DNA from 2 places in the Escherichia sp. HH091_1A genome. Region 1 is predicted to be linked to the other one. Evidence: riboswitches for the same ligand, from Rfam matches in the RefSeq annotation. Region 1 holds a riboswitch; the other holds the start of a gene.
What was found. Region 1 has a riboswitch for thiamine pyrophosphate ahead of thiB (thiamine ABC transporter substrate binding subunit). Riboswitches for the same ligand answer to the same signal wherever they lie in the genome.
Positions count from the first base shown of each region.

Region 2: it holds a riboswitch for thiamine pyrophosphate, as region 1 does, so the genes downstream of both, thiC (phosphomethylpyrimidine synthase ThiC) here and thiB (thiamine ABC transporter substrate binding subunit) in region 1, are expected to answer to the same signal.

Region 1 is NZ_AP025747.1:80,445-88,286, forward strand. It holds gene thiQ (thiamine ABC transporter ATP-binding protein ThiQ) at 1-188, opposite strand, end outside; gene thiP (thiamine/thiamine pyrophosphate ABC transporter permease ThiP) at 172-1,782, opposite strand; gene thiB (thiamine ABC transporter substrate binding subunit) at 1,758-2,741, opposite strand; TPP riboswitch at 2,772-2,871, opposite strand; gene sgrR (DNA-binding transcriptional regulator SgrR) at 2,905-4,560, opposite strand; gene sgrT (glucose uptake inhibitor SgrT) at 4,649-4,780, shown strand; gene leuD (3-isopropylmalate dehydratase small subunit) at 4,888-5,493, opposite strand; gene leuC (3-isopropylmalate dehydratase large subunit) at 5,504-6,904, opposite strand; gene leuB (3-isopropylmalate dehydrogenase) at 6,907-7,842, opposite strand, start outside.
Region 2 is NZ_AP025747.1:4,889,463-4,897,304, forward strand. It holds gene thiG (thiazole synthase) at 1-564, opposite strand, end outside; gene thiS (sulfur carrier protein ThiS) at 566-766, opposite strand; gene thiF (thiazole biosynthesis adenylyltransferase ThiF) at 750-1,505, opposite strand; gene thiE (thiamine phosphate synthase) at 1,498-2,133, opposite strand; gene thiC (phosphomethylpyrimidine synthase ThiC) at 2,133-4,028, opposite strand; TPP riboswitch at 4,109-4,209, opposite strand; gene rsd (sigma D regulator) at 4,261-4,737, opposite strand; gene nudC (NAD(+) diphosphatase) at 4,832-5,605, shown strand; gene hemE (uroporphyrinogen decarboxylase) at 5,645-6,709, shown strand; gene nfi (deoxyribonuclease V) at 6,719-7,390, shown strand; gene QUF14_RS24285 (YjaG family protein) at 7,433-7,842, shown strand, end outside.

The DNA of each region.
Region 1 (7,842 bases):
TGATCAATACCATCGATAGTCAGCGAACCGCTGGCTGGCGTCAGAAAACCGGCGATCAAATTCAGCAGGGTACTTTTACCCGCGCCGCTTGGCCCGAGGATCGCCACCTGCTCGCCGCGTTCCACCGTTAAGCTAAAACGCATCGGCAAATGGTGATAAAGCCAGGTGATATCAGTCAGTTTTAACATTTCGCCCCGGTAGTTTTTCAATCACAGTAAACAGCAGAAAACAGAGTAGCAGCAGAATTAACGCGGTCACCGCGCCGTCCTGGCTGCGATAGGAGCCAATTTGCTGGTAGAGATAAAACGGCAGGGTGCGGAAATCATCGTTACCGAACAACGCCACCACGCCAAAATCACCAATCGACAGCACACACGCAAAGGCCAGCGCCTGCGCCAGCGGACGTTTCAGGGCGCGCAGCTCCACCACTTTTAAGCGCGACCAGCCTTCAATGCCCAGCGACTGACAAAGCATGCTATAGCGGGCAGTGATATCGCGCATCGGGTTTTCCAGCACTTTCAGCGCATAAGGGATGGCCATTAACGCATTGGTGAAAATCACGATGCCGTAAGCAGATTGTGGCAGGCCGATGGTGTTGTTGAGCAGTAAAAAGAAGCCCGTTGCCAGCACAATCCCCGGCATGGCGAGGATCAGCATTCCGCTCATCTCCAGCGCCTGACCCGCCAGCATTTTTTGCCGTGCCCGCAATTCGCGACTGCTCCATAGCAGCATCATGGTCAGCACCACGCATAATACGCCTGCCGCCAGCGCAATACGCAACGAGGTCCACAGCGCCTGCCACAGCACCGGCTGCGCCAGCACTTCCGGCAACTGGCGATTTACCCCATCGACAATCACCGCCAGTAACGGTGGCAGCAACAGCAACAGCGCCAGCACAATTAACACCGTGTCGCAAATGCGGCTATGCAGACGATCGTCCGGGTCGCGCCAGCCTTGCAGCAGCGTGGTGCCGGGCGCAATGGCCTTACTTAGTCGCTGACTCAACAGCACCAGCCCAAGGCAACACACCATCTGGATCAGCGCCAGCATCGCCGCGCGGGCGGGATCGTAGTCGTAACTCAGCGCCTGATAGATTGCCAGCTCGATAGTGGTCGCCTGCGGACCGCCGCCCAGCGATAGCACGGTGGCGAAGCTGGCGAAACAGAGCATAAAGATAAGCGCGGCAACCGGCGGGATTTGACGCCGTAACCACGGCCATTCGACGAAGCGGAAAAAATGCCAGCCGCGCATCCCAAGCTGGGCGGCAAGCTGACGTTGTTCGCCGGGAATGTTTTCCAGTGCCTGGAGTAATAAGCGGCTCGCCATCGGCAGATTAAAAAATACGTGCGCCAGCAAAATACCTTGCAGGCCGTAGGGCGAAAAGGTCCACTCCAGACCGAGCGATTGGCAGAGTGATGCCAGCCAGCCCTGGCGACCATAGACGCTAAGAATGCCGAAAACAGCAACCAGCACCGGGAGGATCAAGGTCATTGCGCACAGACGCAACAGCGCCAGCCGACCCGGAAAGCGCCTGCGATAGAGCGCGCGGGCGAGGAATATCGCGGGTACGACAGAGAGCAGCGCCGAGAGAAACGCCTGCCAGAAGGAGAAGCGCACCACATGCCACAGGTAGCTGTCCTGCCAGATTGCCATCCAGTCACCCTGCGGCGCGTTCCACCACAGGGCGAGAAATGCCGCCAGTGCAACCGCCACCACAAGCGTAGCGGCGCTTACGCCTGGAATTAACCAGCCGGGAATTAACGGCTGACGGCGCGTTGCCATTCGCTAATCCATGCCTGACGTTGTGCCGCCACCTCGGCTGGCGTGAACTCCAGCGTGGTTGCCGGTTTGGTCAATTTTTCAAAACCGGCAGGCAGCGTGACGTTTGCCACCGGATACATCCAGTTGCCGGTTGGGATCGCATTCTGAAAAGCCGGAGAAACCATAAACTGGAGGAATTTTTGCGCCAGCTCCGGCTGTTTACTGGCAGCGGTGCGGGCGGCGACTTCCACTTGCAAATAGTGACCTTCGCTGAAGTTCGCGGCGGCGTAGTTATCTTTCTTCTCTTCGAGAATGTGATAAGCCGGAGAAGTGGTGTAACTCAGTACCAGATCGCTTTCGCCTTTTAAAAACAGGCCGTAGGCTTCGCTCCAGCCTTTGGTGACCGTGACCGTTTTCTTCGCCAGTTTCTGCCAGGCTTGTGGGGCGTCATCGCCATAGACTTTTTGCATCCACAACAGCAGACCCAGCCCCGGCGTGCTGGTGCGCGGATCCTGATAAATCACCCGCCAGTTTTGATCGCTTTCAACCAATTCTTTCAGGCTTTGCGGCGGATTTTTCAGTTTGTTCTTGTCATAGACGAAGGCGAAATAGCCGTAATCAAACGGGACGAAAGTGTCATTATTCCAGCCGCCGGGAACGTTAACGGCATCCGCTGCCACACCGCTTTTAGCAAACAGCCCGGTTTTGCTGGCGGCATCTAACAGATTGTTATCCAGCCCCAGCACCACATCGGCTTTACTGTTTTTGCCTTCCATCCGCAGACGGTTGAGAAGCGAAACGCCATCTTCCAGCGCCACCAGTTTCAGTTCGCAATTACAGTCGGCTTCAAAGGCTTTTTTCACCACCGGACCTGGCCCCCAGTCGGCGGCGAAGGAGTCGTAGGTATAAACAGTCAGAACGGGTTTAGCGAAAGCTGGTGCTGTACAGAGCAACAGCAGGGGAAGATATTTATTTAACACTTTGCACCTCAAAGAAGAGTGGCAAAGGACTTGAGAAGGAGCCTCAAATCCCTTCGCCGGCGTTATCCGGATCAGGTTCGACGGGTATTTTCTCAGCGCACGCGGCAGCGTGGCACCCCGTTGAGAACGGCGTTAGTGTAGTGATTTTGTTATCAACCAGCAATCATGGATCCGGCGGCGCAAACCACGCGGATTTAAAATCGAACCAGCCAAGGGTGTTCATACGCAGACCGCGCATACTGCGTTGCCCCTGAATGATCAGCCAGTGGTGGATAAGTGGCACCATTGCTTTACTGGCGACCAGTTGCTGGCACCAGTTCGCCAGGTTCATTTCGCCATTGCGCCAGCGGGCGGCGTCGGCTTGCCAGTCGATCGGAATACAGTATTGTAGCAGCGGCACTTCGCACAAATGTGCGAACAGCGAAAAATCCAGCGGCAGCGTAAAGTTGGCGCTGTTAAGCCAGATATCGCTCTCGATCTCTCCTTCGTGCCACTGATCATAGCTGATCTCTTTAATTTCAAGTGTGACCTGATGACTTGCCAGAATCTGCTGCATGATCCTGGCAATCACCCGATGCTCAATATGATCCTGATAAAAGGTCAGGGTGAGGCTTTCCAGCCCGGCAGGTTTTTCGCACTGCGCCGGGTGGGCATGATGCCAGCGGGGGAGCAGTCCATAAGCCGGAAACCAGAGTTGCTGGTATTGTTCCTCGGCGAAATAGACCAGATTAGTTGGAGAAAGCACATAACTTACCCAGTCCCTGACTTGCTGATTCGCCCCACGGTGGGTGCGGCTGTCGAACAGTAAATAGTAGCAACCTTCCTCCAGCCGACTTTCAATCTCTTTTTCCTCGCCTTGCGGCCCTTTTAGCATCAGCCCTCCGGCTGGCTCGTCGGCAATTTCCGGCAGAACCCAGACGTTAACTTCGTCGATTAATGCCCGGTAACCGAAGAAGTCATCGAATGCCTGAATTTTCAGTTGATTGGTGCTGTTGCGGATCACCGCATACGGACCGGTGCCGATGGGATGGCTGGCAAAGTTACTGAGGGTTTCCCATTCTCGTGGCAGGATCATCGCCGGAACTTGCCCCAGCAGTAACGGTAACCAGCGGTCCGGTTGCGTGAGATGGATATCCAGCGTCCAGGGCGTCGGCGACACAATGTCCGCAATATGCGAATAGAGCGGCAGCGTATTGATTCGTTTTAAAGAGGCGATCACATCGTCCATTTCCAGTTCACGACCATGATGAAAATGGACTCCTGGACGCAAAAAGAAGCGCCAGTGAAGCGGTGATATTTGCTGCCAGTGGTGGGCGATGTCTGCTTCCAGTTCCCCATTTTCCTCATTTATGCGCGTTAGCGAACTGAAGATTTGCCGGGCGATATGGGTTTCGGAACGGCGCAATGCACTGCCGGGCAGCAGATTGCGCAACGGACGATAGTAGAGCACGCGCAGGATGTGCCGCCCCTGACGGAAGGTACGCCCCAGATGAGAAACCAGCATTTGCCGCACAGCCGCTTTGTCGCCAACCAGTTGCACCAACTGATCGATACGATCCTGCTCCAGTAAGTCTTCCGCCCGCTGTTGCTGAAGCGCCAGCCCGGTATAGAGGAATGTTAAACGTGAGCGTTTACCGCGCCCGACCTCCGCTTCCCACGTCAGCCAGCCGCGATCCTGCATGGTATTGAGCAGGGTGCGCATATGACGACGGGAGCAGCTCAATAACTCCGCTAGTTCGTTGAGCGTTGTGTCCTGCGATTTACCCTCGCAGCATTGCCACAGGCGGATGAACTGTTGTTGCAGACGAGCGGATGGCATAAAAGGGGAACTCCTGCGCAAAAGACAGCAATTTTATTTTCCCTATATTAAGTCAATAATTCCTAACGATGAAGCAAGGAGGTGCCCCATGCGTCAGTTTTATCAGCACTATTTTACCGCGACAGCGAAGTTGTGCTGGTTGCGTTGGTTAAGCGTCCCACAACGATTAACCATGCTTGAAGAGCTGATGCAGTGGGAGGGGAGTCATTCTGACTACTGATTTGCGGACATCATGTGTGACTGAGTATTGGTGTTAATCGCCACGCCAGCAGTGATTATCTGCTGGCTTTTTTCTTTTTGGCGATTGAGTGCCGGACGGTTTACAAACTAACGCATAAATGCCGGTTGCTTCTCTTCATAAGACGCAATAGCGTCGTCGTGCTGCAGGGTCAGGCCGATGCTGTCCAGACCGTTCATCATGCAGTGGCGGCGGAAGGCATCAATGGCAAAGCGATAAGTTTTCTCACCCGCTTTCACCTCTTGCGCTTCCAGGTCTACATCAAAATGAATCCCCGGATTGGCTTTCACCAGCGCAAACAGCTCATCCACTTCTGCATCGCTTAATTTCACCGGCAGCAGCTGGTTGTTAAAGCTATTGCCGTAGAAGATGTCAGCAAAACTCGGCGCAATCACCACCTTAAAACCGTAATCGGTCAATGCCCACGGCGCATGCTCACGCGAGGAACCGCAGCCGAAGTTTTCTCGTGCCAGCAAAATGGAAGCGCCCTGATATTGCGGGAAGTTCAGCACGAAGTCCGGGTTTGGCTGTTGGCCTTTTTCATCCAGAAAACGCCAGTCGTTAAACAGATGCGCGCCAAAACCTGTACGGGTCACTTTCTGCAAAAACTGTTTCGGGATGATTGCATCGGTATCGACATTGGCGGCATCCAGTGGAACCACCAGGCCTGTATGTTTGATAAATTTCTCTGCCATGGTGTGCTCCTTATTTAATGTTGCGAATGTCGGCGAAATGTCCGGTCACAGCAGCAGCGGCAGCCATTGCCGGGCTGACCAGATGCGTGCGCCCGCCACGCCCCTGGCGGCCTTCAAAGTTACGGTTGCTGGTGGAGGCACAACGCTCACCCGGATTCAGGCGGTCGTTGTTCATCGCCAGACACATTGAGCAACCGGGTAAACGCCATTCAAAACCAGCTTCAATAAAGATTTTGTCCAGACCTTCCGCTTCCGCCTGTGCTTTTACCGGGCCAGAGCCGGGAACCACCAGTGCCTGCACGCCCGGTGCGACTTTCCGGCCTTTGGCGATTTCAGCCGCCGCGCGTAAATCTTCAATGCGCGAGTTGGTGCAGGAACCGATAAACACTTTGTCGATAGCCACTTCGGTCAGCGGAATACCCGGTTTCAGCCCCATATAGGCCAGCGCTTTTTCTGCCGACGCGCGTTCAACCGGATCGGCAAACGAAGCCGGATCGGGAATGTTATCGTTCACGGAGATCACCTGACCGGGGTTAGTTCCCCATGTTACCTGCGGGGCGATCTCTTCTGCTTGCAGAGTGACAACGGTATCGAAAGTTGCGCCTTCGTCGGTTTGCAGAGTTTTCCAGTAGGCAACGGCGTCGTCGAAATCTTTACCTTTCGGCGCATGCAGACGGCCTTTAACATAGTTAAAGGTGGTTTCGTCCGGCGCAACCAGACCGGCTTTTGCGCCCATTTCGATTGCCATGTTGCACAGGGTCATACGACCTTCCATGCTTAAATCACGGATTGCTTCGCCGCAAAACTCCACCACATGCCCGGTACCGCCAGCGCTGCCGGTTTTACCGATAATCGCCAGCACAATATCTTTCGCGGTAATGCCCGGCGCAGCTTTGCCCTGGACTTCAATTTTCATGGTTTTCGCGCGCCCCTGTTTCAGGGTCTGCGTTGCCAGTACGTGTTCGACCTCGGATGTACCGATACCAAAGGCCAGTGCACCAAACGCCCCGTGGGTGGCGGTATGTGAGTCGCCGCAGACAATGGTCATTCCTGGTAAGGTGACGCCCTGTTCCGGCCCCATTACGTGGACAATCCCCTGATACGGGTGATTCAGGTCATACAGCTCGACGCCAAACTCTTTGCAGTTTTTGATCAGCTCCTGCATCTGGATGCGCGCCATTTCACCGCAGGCATTAATGTCTTTAGTCTGAGTCGAGACGTTGTGATCCATGGTGGCGAAGGTTTTGCCCGGCTGACGTACCGGGCGACCGTGGGCGCGCAGACCATCGAACGCCTGCGGTGAGGTCACTTCATGTACCAGATGACGGTCGATATATAACAGCGGGGTTTCGTTTTCGGCTTCGTACACTACGTGAGCGTCGAATAATTTTTCGTATAACGTCTTAGCCATGATTACACCCCTTCTGCCACATAGCGGGCAATGATATCGCCCATTTCATCGGTACTAACGGCGGCAGCGCCACGGGCTAAATCCCCGGTGCGAATGCCTTCTTCTAACGCGCGGTTAATGGCGCGTTCAATGGCGGAAGCCGCATCATCGGCATCCAGGCTGTAACGCAGCAGCAGCGCCAGCGACAGAATTTGTGCAATCGGGTTGGCGATGTTTTTGCCTGCGATATCGGGTGCCGAGCCGCCCGCCGGTTCATACAGACCAAAACCTTGCTCGTTCAGGCTGGCGGAAGGCAACATGCCCATCGAGCCTGTGATCATCGCGCATTCATCAGACAGAATGTCGCCAAACAGGTTGGAGCACAGCAGTACGTCAAACTGCGACGGATCTTTAATCAGCTGCATGGTAGCGTTGTCGATGTACATATGCGCCAGTTCGACATCCGGATACTCCGTGGCGATCTCGTTAACAATCTCCCGCCATAAAATAGAGGATTGCAGCACATTGGCTTTGTCGATTGAGGTGACTTTGCGACGACGCTTGCGGGCAGATTCAAACGCGATACGGGCAATGCGCTCGATCTCAAAACGGTGATACACCTCGGTATCAAACGCTTTTTCATATTGTCCACTACCTTCGCGGCCTTTTGGTTGACCGAAATAGATGCCGCCGGTCAGTTCGCGCACACACAGGATGTCGAAGCCGTTAGCGGCAATGTCAGCACGTAGCGGACAGAATGCTTCCAGCCCCTGATACAGTTTTGCCGGACGCAGGTTGCTGAATAATTTGAAGTGCTTACGCAAAGGCAACAGCGCGCCGCGTTCTGGTTGCTGGTCTGGCGGCAAATGTTCCCATTTCGGGCCGCCCACCGAGCCAAACAGCACGGCATCGGCTTGCTCACAACCTTCAACCGTCGCAGGCGGCAGCGGCTGCCCGTG
Region 2 (7,842 bases), 650 kb from region 1:
GCTGGGAACGCCAATGCCAGCATCAACGACCACCGGAACCGTGGCTTGCTGGATAATAATCTCCAGCATGGCGCGGGTTTCCAGTCCCTGATTAGAGCCAATTGGTGCGCCGAGCGGCATTACTGCTGCACAGCCCACTTCCTCCAGACGTTTGCACAACACTGGATCGGCACCGCAGTAAGGCAGCACGACAAATCCCTGTTGCACCAACATTTCGGCGGCTTTCAGGGTTTCGATGGGATCGGGCAACAGCCAGCGGGCGTCAGGGTGAATCTCTAATTTTAGCCAGTTTGTGCCTAACGCTTCACGTGCCAGATGAGCGGCGAAAATGGCTTCTTCCGCAGTTTTCGCCCCAGAAGTATTTGGCAGCAGGGTCACACCCGCCGCGATAAGTGGATCGAGGATAGCATCGTTGTGTTGGCGCAAGTCGACACGTTTCATCGCCAGCGTCACCAGTTGGCTGCCGGAAGCGCGGATCGCCTCCACCATCAATTGTGAAGAGGCGAATTTCCCGGTGCCGGTAAACAGATGTGAATCAAACGTTTTGCCCGCAATACGTAACATCTCAACCCCCTGCAATAACCTGAAAAAGCAGGATCTGGTCGCCATCCTGCACGATATGTTGCGCCCATTGCTCCCGCGGGACGATTTGCTGATTAATTGCCAGTGCCGCACCTGCTTGTTGTTGATCGAGTTGCTCCAGCAGTTCGTGAACAGTTAGTCCGGCGACGCACTGCATCGGTTGATCGTTAAACAGGATCTGCATTGCTTCCTCCGCATACTGGGCAACTGCTGGCACGGCGCAACGCCAGGTTGCGCCATTGGTTTAATTTACCGTCAAACAGTCGAAGATATCCCGCAGGGGTCTCTATACCACTCAATAGCTTAATTGCTTCCAGTGCCTGTAACGTGCCCATGACCCCGACCACCGGGCCAACCACGCCCGCCGTGCGGCAGTTGCGTTCTGGCTCCTGGTTATCCGGCCACAGGCAGCGGTAACACCCCTGTTCCCAGGGCGGTGTCAGCACCATCAACTGACCACCAAATCCGACCGCGCTGGCGATGATAAGCGGTGTGTTAAGTGCTACGCAGGCGGTATTAATCTCCTGGCGAGTCGCCATGTTGTCGGTACAGTCGAGTACCACATCGGCCCGTGCTACCGCATCTTTTAACGCCTTACCCGTTAACCGTTGTTGTAATGCTGTCAGTTGAATGTCGGGATTCAACTGTGTCAGTCGCTGTTGGCTGACCTGCGATTTCGGGCGATCGATATCTTCAGTCGTAAAGAGGATTTGTCGTTGCAGATTGCTCAAATGCACATCGTCGTCATCTGCCAGTACCAGCGTCCCGACACCAGCTCCCGCCAGGTATAGCGCAGCAGGTGTACCCAACCCACCCAGACCGATAATCAGCACCTGGCTGTCGAGCAGTTTTTGCTGCCCGTCAAGAGCGATATCGTCGAGCAGGATTTGGCGGCTATAACGCATAAAGTCACGGTCATTCATCGCCAACTCCTGCAATTTCCAGCAACTGTGCTGTTGCCAAACGCCAGTCTGCGGCTTGAGTAATGGCGCTGACAACGGCGATACTGCCGACACCCGTTGCTATCACCGCAGGCGCGCGCGGCAGACTGATACCGCCAATCGCCACGGTGGGATAATCCGCCAGGCGCTCAACATGCCGTGCCAGCTGTTCCAGCCCCTGCGGTGCAGAAGGCATCTGTTTGGTTTGCGTCGGGAACACATGTCCTAGCGCGATATAAGAAGGACGTGCTGCCAACGCGACGTCGATCTCCATATCATCATGTGTCGAAACGCCCAGCCGCAGGCCTGCCGCGCGGATGGCATTGAGATCGGTAGATTGCAAATCTTCCTGCCCCAAATGGACGCCATACGCCTGATGCTTAATCGCCAGCTGCCAGTAATCGTTGATAAACAGCCGTGCGTTATAGCGGCGGCCCAGCGCAATTGCTGCTACGACATCGGCTTCCACCTCTTCATCGCGCCGATCTTTGATGCGCAGCTGGAGAGTACGCACGCCTGCATCCAACAGACGTTCGATCCACTGTACGCTGTCCACTACCGGGTACAGTCCTAAACGAAAAGGTACGTGAGGAAAATCAGGCTGATACATCACGCTTCCTCCTTACGCAGGTAGATTTCTCCACCACTGGCACGGAAGTTCTCCGACATATCCGCCATTCCCACTTCAATGGTTTGCGCGGCGGCATAGTCACGCACTTCCTGGCTGATTTTCATCGAGCAGAATTTCGGCCCACACATGGAGCAAAAATGGGCGACTTTACCGGACTCTTGTGGCAGGGTTTCATCGTGATAAGCGCGGGCGGTAAACGGGTCGAGGGCCAGATTAAACTGGTCTTCCCAGCGAAATTCGAAGCGGGCTTTCGACATGGCGTTATCGCGAATTTGCGCGCCCGGATGCCCTTTCGCCAGGTCGGCGGCGTGGGCGGCAATCTTATAGGTGATAAGCCCCTGCTTAACATCTTCTTTATTAGGCAGACCCAGATGCTCTTTTGGCGTTACGTAACAGAGCATCGCGCAGCCAAACCAGCCAATCATCGCCGCGCCAATCCCCGATGTGAAGTGGTCATAACCCGGCGCAATATCAGTAGTTAGCGGCCCGAGGGTATAGAACGGTGCTTCGTGGCAGTGCTCTAACTCCTCGGTCATATTGCGGCGGATCATCTGCATCGGCACGTGGCCTGGACCTTCAATCATCACCTGCACGTCATATTCCCAGGCGATTTTGGTCAGTTCGCCCAGCGTATGTAGCTCGGCAAACTGCGCTTCATCGTTGGCGTCCTGTATAGAACCAGGGCGCAGGCCGTCGCCCAGCGACAACGAAACGTCATAAGCGGCACAGATTTCACAAATTTCGCGGAAGTGTTGATAGAGGAAATTTTCCTGATGATGGGAGAGGCACCATTTCGCCATAATCGAACCGCCGCGAGAGACGATACCAGTCAGGCGTTTCGCGGTCATCGGCACATAGCGCAGCAGTACGCCCGCATGGATAGTGAAGTAATCCACACCTTGCTCGGCTTGTTCCAGCAGCGTGTCGCGGAACGCTTCCCAGGTAAGATCTTCAGCGATCCCATTAACCTTCTCCAGCGCCTGGTAGATCGGCACTGTACCAATCGGTACCGGGCTGTTACGCAAAATCCATTCGCGAGTTTCGTGAATATAGCGACCGGTGGAAAGATCCATCACTGTATCCGCCCCCCAGCGCGTAGACCATACCAGCTTTTCCACTTCTTCTTCGATGGAAGAGGTGACCGCCGAGTTGCCGATATTGGCGTTAACTTTTACCAGGAAGTTACGGCCAATAATCATTGGCTCCGATTCCGGATGATTAATGTTGGCCGGGATAATCGCACGTCCGGCAGCAACTTCATCACGGACAAATTCCGCAGTGATATTTTCCGGCAGACGTGCGCCAAAGCTCATTCCCGGATGCTGGTGGCGCAAAACTTCGCTACGTATGCGCTCGCGACCCATATTCTCGCGAATGGCGATGAATTCCATTTCGGGCGTGATGATGCCCCGGCGGGCGTAGTGCAGTTGGGTGACGCGGCGTCCTGCTTTGGCGCGCTTTGGGGTTAATACGCCGCTAAAACGTAGCTCGTCGAGGCCATCATCTGCTAGTCGCGCTTTAGTGTAATCGGAACTGCGCACGGTAAGTTCTTCGGTATCGCCGCGCGCATCGATCCACGGCTGGCGCAGTTTTGCCAGTCCTTGCTGCACGTTAATGGCGATCTGTGGATCGCCATACGGACCGGAGGTGTCGTAGACCGGAATCGCTTCGTTTTCTTCGTACTGCGGCTGTTCTTTGCTACCGCCGATTAGCGTCGGGCTAAGCTGGATCTCACGCATCGGCACGCGCACGCCGGGTTGTGTGCCAGTGATGTAAATGCGTTTTGAGTTCGGAAAGGCGGTGCCTTCCAGGGTGTCGATAAAATGTTGGGCCTGGGCGCGTTGTTCGCGGCGGGTCAGTTTTGTTGCAGACATAGCTCATTCCAAAAAGTTAAGGACGTGGCTTGTCAGACGACGGATGAAGCAAGAGACGATCGCCGCAAAGGCGATGCGATAGCAGATTAACTCTTGTTCCCTTCGCAGGTATTAGCCTGATCAGGTTCCGCGGATCCCGAATAAACGGTCTCAGCCAGTTAAGGCACTCCGACAAGAAATTAGCCCCGCAAACGGGGCGTTGAATGTAAATTACGCGTTAACAGCGCAGAACTCAAGCAGGATGTTTGACGCGGGCGGCGTCAAGCACCAGCAGAATCAGCTTATCTTCCAGCACAAAGCGCGCTTCCAGGGCCTCGCCGATGTCAGATAAAACCTGTTGAAACTCAAGGTAATTATCATGATCGATAGCGGTTTCCAGGCTGGAATCGTAGTAATCCATAATCTGTTGGGTATTGGCTTCGAGTTGTGGCCAAATCTTCGCGGCGCGTGCGAGTTGCCCATTGCCTTCCAGTTTATGAAGAATGCGCTCATAAATACTGAAATGTCCGGCAGACAAGTAATCGACCAGGCTCTGACAAAAATCATCAAGGGCTTTTTCGTTTAGCCTCATGTACGATTCTTTGCCAGGCTTAATGCCAACCAGATTGTAGTAAGCCACGAGCAGATGCTTACGTACATGTAGCCAGCGATCAACCAGTTTGTTACTTCCTCTGACGCGCTCCGTCAGGTTATCGAGCTGGTTAAGCATGATTGACTCCGCAAGTTTGTATTCAAAAACTGCTCAGTGAGAAATGTAAAAACCATGTTAAACATGCCAGTGATGCAAAGGTAGTGCAAGAGCTATGGATCGTATAATTGAAAAATTAGATCACGGCTGGTGGGTCGTCAGCCATGAACAAAAATTATGGTTGCCGAAGGGAGAATTGCCATATGGCGAAGCGGCAAATTTCGATCTTGTGGGTCAGCGCGCACTACAAATCGGCGAATGGCAGGGGGAACCTGTTTGGTTAGTACAACAGCAGCGGCGTCACGATATGGGGTCGGTACGTCAGGTCATTGATCTCGATGTTGGGCTGTTTCAACTGGCCGGACGTGGCGTGCAACTGGCGGAGTTTTACCGATCGCATAAATACTGTGGTTACTGCGGGCATGAAATGTATCCAAGCAAAACCGAATGGGCGATGCTGTGCAGCCATTGCCGTGAGCGTTACTACCCGCAAATCGCCCCCTGCATTATTGTTGCCATCCGTCGCGATGATTCGATCCTCCTCGCCCAGCATACCCGCCATCGTAACGGTGTCCATACGGTACTTGCCGGATTCGTCGAAGTGGGCGAAACCCTCGAGCAGGCGGTCGCGCGGGAAGTGATGGAAGAGAGCGGAATTAAAGTTAAAAACTTGCGGTACGTGACTTCCCAGCCGTGGCCGTTTCCCCAGTCGCTGATGACCGCATTTATGGCGGAATATGACAGCGGCGACATCGTGATTGATCCGAAAGAGCTGCTCGAGGCGAACTGGTATCGCTACGATGATTTACCGTTACTTCCGCCGCCCGGCACCGTGGCGCGCCGTCTGATAGAAGATACGGTGGCGATGTGTCGGGCAGAGTATGAGTGATGATACACTGACCGCCTGACGCACTAAGGAACAGCCAAAATGACCGAACTCAAAAACGATCGTTATCTGCGGGCGCTGCTGCGCCAGCCCGTTGATGTCACTCCAGTATGGATGATGCGCCAGGCGGGTCGCTATCTACCGGAATATAAAGTCACGCGCGCCCAGGCGGGCGATTTTATGTCGCTGTGCAAAAATGCAGAGCTGGCGTGCGAAGTGACTTTGCAACCGCTGCGTCGCTATCCGCTGGATGCGGCGATCCTCTTTTCCGATATCCTCACCGTGCCGGACGCGATGGGGTTAGGGCTCTATTTTGAAGCCGGAGAAGGTCCGCGTTTTACCTCGCCAGTCACCTGCAAAGCTGACGTTGATAAACTGCCAATTCCGGACCCGGAAGATGAGCTGGGTTATGTGATGAACGCGGTGCGTACTATTCGCCGCGAACTGAAAGGCGAAGTGCCGCTGATTGGTTTTTCCGGCAGCCCGTGGACGCTGGCGACCTATATGGTGGAAGGTGGCAGCAGCAAAGCGTTCACCGTGATCAAAAAGATGATGTATGCCGATCCACAGGCGCTGCACGCTCTGCTCGATAAACTGGCGAAAAGCGTCACTTTGTATCTGAATGCGCAAATTAAAGCTGGTGCTCAGGCCGTGATGATCTTCGATACCTGGGGCGGCGTGCTCACCGGGCGCGATTATCAACAGTTTTCGCTCTATTACATGCATAAAATAGTTGATGGTTTACTGCGTGAAAACGACGGTCGCCGTGTACCGGTCACCCTGTTTACCAAAGGCGGTGGACAGTGGCTGGAAGCTATGGTGGAAACGGGTTGCGATGCGCTGGGCCTCGACTGGACAACGGATATCGCCGATGCGCGCCGCCGCGTGGGCAATAAAGTCGCGCTGCAGGGTAATATGGATCCGTCGATGCTATACGCGCCACCTGCCCGCATTGAAGAAGAAGTCGCGACTATACTTGCAGGTTTCGGTCACGGCGAAGGTCATGTCTTTAACCTTGGTCACGGTATTCATCAGGATGTGCCGCCAGAACATGCTGGCGTGTTTGTGGAGGCTGTGCATCGTTTGTCTGAACAATATCACCGCTAAGGAGTGATTATGGATCTCGCGTCATTACGCGCTCAACAAATCGAACTGGCTTCTTCTGTGATCCGTGAGGATCGACTTGGTAAAGATCCGCCGGATCTGATCGCCGGAGCCGATGTCGGGTTTGAGCAGGGCGGAGAAGTGACGCGAGCGGCGATGGTGCTGTTGAAATACCCCTCGCTTGAGCTGGTGGAGTATAAAGTGGCCCGCATCGCCACTACCATGCCTTACATTCCAGGTTTTCTCTCCTTCCGCGAATATCCTGCGCTGCTGGCAGCGTGGGAGATGCTGTCGCAAAAGCCGGATTTAGTGTTTGTCGATGGTCACGGGATCTCGCATCCTCGCCGTCTTGGCGTCGCCAGCCATTTTGGCTTATTAGTGGACGTACCGACCATTGGCGTAGCGAAAAAGCGGTTATGCGGTAAATTCGAGCCGCTCTCCAGCGAACCGGGCGCGCTGGCACCGTTGATGGATAAAGGCGAGCAGCTGGCCTGGGTCTGGCGCAGTAAAGCGCGCTGTAACCCGCTATTTATCGCAACTGGCCATCGTGTCAGCATGGATAGTGCGCTGGCCTGGGTACAACGCTGCATGAAAGGCTATCGTCTGCCGGAGCCAACGCGCTGGGCAGACGCGGTGGCTTCGGAACGTCCGGCGTTCGTGCGCTATACAGCAAATCAGCCCTAATTCAGGTAAACTGCGGATAATTTCCGTATTTGAGAACTCAACATGTTACAAAACCCAATTCATCTGCGTCTGGAGCGCCTGGAAAGCTGGCAGCACGTCACTTTCATGGCTTGCTTATGCGAACGCATGTACCCCAATTACGCCATGTTCTGCCAGCAAACCGGTTTTGGTGATGGGCAAATTTACCGCCGCATTCTCGATCTCATCTGGGAAACACTGACCGTCAAAGACGCAAAAGTGAATTTCGATAGCCAACTGGAGAAATTTGAAGAAGCGATTCCTTCAGCGGACGATTTCGATCTGTACGGCGTTTATCCGGCAATCGATGCCTGCGTGGCGTTAAGTGAACTGGTCCATTCGCGTTTGAGTGGCGAAACGCTCGAACACGCGGTAGAAGTGAGTAAGACCTCCATCACGACCGTGGCGATGCTGGAAATGACTCAGGCTGGCCG